Regions from separate parts of the Gardnerella nova genome, predicted to be linked through region 1. Evidence: riboswitches for the same ligand, from Rfam matches in the RefSeq annotation. Region 1 holds a riboswitch; the other holds the start of a gene.
The links. A riboswitch is a leader RNA that binds a small molecule or an ion and turns the genes downstream of it on or off. The one in region 1 is predicted to bind thiamine pyrophosphate.
Positions count from the first base shown of each region.

Region 2: it holds a riboswitch for thiamine pyrophosphate, as region 1 does, so the genes downstream of both, thiO (glycine oxidase ThiO) here and thiC (phosphomethylpyrimidine synthase ThiC) in region 1, are expected to answer to the same signal.

Region 1 is NZ_CP058369.1:776,205-778,412, forward strand. Features, by position in the region: gene HXT56_RS03235 (methionine ABC transporter ATP-binding protein) at 1-132, shown strand, start outside; gene HXT56_RS03240 (methionine ABC transporter permease) at 134-814, shown strand; TPP riboswitch at 874-976, shown strand; gene thiC (phosphomethylpyrimidine synthase ThiC) at 974-2,208, shown strand, end outside.
Region 2 is NZ_CP058369.1:1,296,370-1,298,577, forward strand. Features, by position in the region: gene thiS (sulfur carrier protein ThiS) at 1-135, opposite strand, end outside; gene thiO (glycine oxidase ThiO) at 202-1,272, opposite strand; TPP riboswitch at 1,264-1,368, opposite strand; gene HXT56_RS05090 (peptidase) at 1,746-2,208, opposite strand, start outside.

The DNA.
Region 1 (2,208 bases):
TTAGGCGATACCACAGAATTATTTGCGAATCCACAAAGTGATATTTTGCGCACGCTTATTGCAGACGAAAAGCAAGAAAATCATCGTAAAAAGCCTGCTGCTGCTCATACGCTTACGAATGAGGTGAAATAATATGTTGGAAGCTGTTACACAATTTACGAGCGAATACGGTGATTTGCTGGTTGAAGGCGTGCTCGATACTTTAGTTATGACTTCAATCGCAACAGTGTTGGCATACGTTATTGGCCTTCCTATTGGCGTGTTGCTGATTACTTCCGGCAAGAAAGGTATTTGCCCAAATGCGCCGTTGAATGCTGTTCTTGGTTGGATAGTTAATATTGTGCGTTCGATACCATTTATTATTTTGCTCGTAGCTTTAATTCCGTTCACTCGCCTGATTGTTGGCACTTCCCTTGGTGTTCCGGGTGCTATTGTGCCGCTGGTTGTTACCGCTGCCCCATTCGTTGCTCGTATTGTCGAACAGTCGTTGGCAGAAGTTGACGGAAGCTTAATTGAGGCCGCACAAAGCTTTGGCGCTAGTAAATTGCAGATTGTGCGCAAAGTATTGTTGTGGGAAGCGTTACCTTCGCTTATTCGTGGAGCTGCTCTTACCTTTATTACGCTTTTTGGTTTCTCCGCAATGGCTGGAACCGTAGGCGCAGGCGGTCTTGGCGATATTGCTATTCGTTACGGCTACCAGCGTTACCAGTACGATGTAATGGCTGTGGCCGTGGTACTCTGCATTATTCTCGTGCAAATCGTGCAAAGTTTGGGAGATTTTATTTCCAGCTACATTAATCACCACGAGCGCTGAATTTCACAACATACCGTAACTTGTTAAGGTCATATAATCGTGTAAACTAGCCAACGATTCATTTTTTGCAGGGGAGCTTTCGTAAGAAGGCTGAGATAGGCGAAAACCTGACCCTTAGAACCTGTTAGTTAATACAACGTAGGGAGCAATGATTCTCATATGACCTCGAATTATCCGTATGCCTCGATGCGTGACCAATTCAATATAAACGCCTGCTTTATTGCAGACCCACAAGCTTGTAATAATCGACCACTTACAGATATTGTTGACGACGCTTTACGCGCTGGAGCGACACTTGTTCGCCTGCATTGCAACAATGAAAACGCTAAGGAAATTACAACTATTGCTCGCGATATCGCTCAAATTATTGAAGATAACAATAAGTGCGATTCCGTAACGTTTGTTATTGACGAGCGAGTTGACGTTGCTTGGCAAGCTAGAAATCAAAGTATCAAAGTTGACGGCATTCACCTTGCCCAAAGCGATATGGAACCTCGAGAAGCACGTGCTTTGCTTGGAGAGGACGCTATTATTGGCTTGTCTGTTGAAACCGAAAGTTTAGTCAAAGTTATTAATGAGCTTCCGGATGGTTGCATTGATTATATTTGCGTAACTGCCATGCACAATCCTGAAGAAGGATGCGAAAATACTACTGCCTCCTACGAATTGGAAGCAAATCATACTACGCTTGACGAAGCAAAAATTAATACGATTTGCTCTGCGAGTGATTTTCCGGTTTTGGTTGGTGGCAAAACGCAACTTGACGATGTGTCTATGATCGCAGGAACTAAAGCTGCGGGCTTCTTCGTTTCCGAGCCGCTTTATGCTTCAGAAACACCAGAATCCACTATGCGTGAATTTGTTGAACGTTGGAAAGCTGTACGGGGTGAAGTAAAACATGGTTACGCTAAACGCGTAATCGTAGCGGAAAATACAGAAGAAAAGTCTTCAAAACCATCTGAAGAAAAGAAGCCGACGTTTATTAACGCTAAAGAAGCAAAAGATGCAGCAAAATTAGCTAAGCAACAACGTGTTGATATTGCGGCTCGCGGTTGCACTCAGCGAGACAAGGCGCATATTCGCAAAACAACTCCTGTTCATTTTGAATACGAGTACGGTTCCTACGATTTGGAGGTTCCGTACACGGAAATTAAGCTTTCGGATACTCCAGGCGTGGGACCTAACCCGCCTTTTAAGGACTACAATACGGAAGGTCCAAAGTGCGATCCTAAAGAAGGTTTAGCTCCACTTCGTCTCGATTGGATTCGCGACCGCGGTGATGTTGTAGAGTATGAAGGACGCAGGCGTAATCTCCAAGACGATGGCAAGCGCGCTATTAAGCGCGGTAAGGCTTCTAAGGAATGGCGTGGTCGCACGCATAAGCCAATGAAGGG
Region 2 (2,208 bases), 520 kb from region 1:
GCGTGAAAGCACATCGTCGCCAATTGCAACAGCTATGCCAGGACCAGCGTCAGAACCGTAACGCTGAGCAATAAGCTCAGAAACAGTTAGCCCATCTTGAACTTCAATAGTTTCACCATTGACGACGATTTGCATAATTCAACCTTTATTAACGTCTATTAAAATTGCGTTACTAGAAACGTTTACTAGAAACTTGCGTAACTAGAAGCGAGCAGGATCGCAGCTTTCCAAGAAGCCCTTTTCCTTCTCAGTCAACTCTTGCTCAAGCACAAGCTTTGTAGTCAAAGAAGAACCCAAAGCGGTGAGCAAAATACCGTGACGGAAGTAGCCAGTGGAAATCGTAGTATGCGTCTTAGGATCAATACCAATGAACGGCAAATCGTCTGGAGTTCCAGGGCGGCCGCCAGCGGTAACCTCAGTAATCGAGCATTCCTGAATGCCAGGAAGCACGCTTGCAGCATCGCGAAGCAAGTCGAGCACGCCGCCAACCTTTGGAATATCGCGGTCGTCTTCGCGAGAAGTAGCGCCGAGCACAAGCTCGCCTGTTTCCTTAGCGCGAGGGACCAAATAAACTGGACGGTCATGCACAAAACCACGAACCACAGAGCTCAAAATTGGGCGCAGAGGCTCTGGAATAGTCATGCGAATCATATCGCCCCACACAGCGCGAAGCTTAAGCTGCGGAAGCATATCCTTAGCACCCAAGCCGGATGCCAAAACTGTGTCCGGTCCTAAATCATCTGGAGTCGAAGCGCGACGCTCAATAACAACACCGCGCTTTTCAAGTGCATCAATCATAGCTGCAGTGAAAAGACGAGGATTGATTTGATGGTCGTCCGGCACGCTTACAGCGCCAGCAATAGTTGGCGAAAGAGCAGGCTCAATTTCACGAAGCTTACTAACAGAAATATGCTCAGCTCTACGGCCGTAACGATGCTGCAAGTTTAGCAACTCGTTTACGTGCTCGTTATCTGCAGCGTCGCCGCCAATTACGTAAGAGCCGCACTCTAAGTAGCCGGTTGGCTTATCGGTGTACTTTGCAACCGAATCAACCAATTCCTTATACATGGTTGCAGACTCGAACATAAGTGGATACAACGCTTCTTGCTGATATTGCATTTCTGCGGTAGGCGCCAACATGCCGGCAGCATGGTGAGAAGCACCCGAAACTGGATCCGGATCAATAATACTGACTTTTACGCCAGCTTCCGTAAGTCTCCACGCTGTTGCTAAACCGATAATACCTGCACCAATAATACGAATATTTCGCATATATACTCCTTCCCTACGGCGGCATTACCCGCATCAGGTTTCCGGTCGGCTTCCGCCCTCTCAGCCTGTATAGAACAAGCTCCCGGGAGCATAGTTTGTGTTTCAAACTATGCACTTACAGCAAAATATTGCGGCCTTTTACAGCACTTTCACGCACGTATGCATACTTGCTTTGAAAATAGCCAGCAATTTTCGCGAATTTAATTTTGTAAATTTATATCACGCAGCTGCAAAATGGAAACGACATTGCTGACTTTTCACATCGCAACTAATGCAAAATTTTAACACTTTTATGAAGAACAGGCGCTAATTATCATAAAAAATAGGGCTTTATTTGTTTAATTTCGTATTAATTACGTTTAATTACCTACCACACTAATTACACTAATAAAAAACGTGCCGGCGTGAACTCATGGGAGAAAGTTCACACCAGCACGTTGGCTGCAATGTTAATTACATAAAGTAACTAACGCTTATTTGCGATTCTTGCGACGTCGCACTACGAAACCTGCAATACCTAATCCAGCAAGGGTCGCAGCAAGACCTGCGAATGCCGAGATGTTTGCACCGGTATCCGCAATCTTGCCACCGTTAGACTTTCCTTCGTTGCCAGCAAGCCGCTTTGACAGAGCATCCTTTGCGTTTCGCAAAGCGTTAAGTGCTTCGTCAACCTGAGCTTGTGTGGCGTTAGGGTCAGAAAGCACCTGCTTAGCGTGGTCGAGCGCGTTCTGGTAGTTCTTGGCTTCCGGCGTATTAGCAACAGTGACATACGAATGCGTGTATGCATTTTCGCCGTTGCCGATAGTGCTCACGGAATTATCTACTTCAACCTTCAGAGCAGATTTGTCAACGGTTTCTACTCTTCCAACGGTGCTTGTTCCGAACCCATTAGCAGAACCGTTATTATAGACGCCGCTATAGCTGCCGCCACTATAA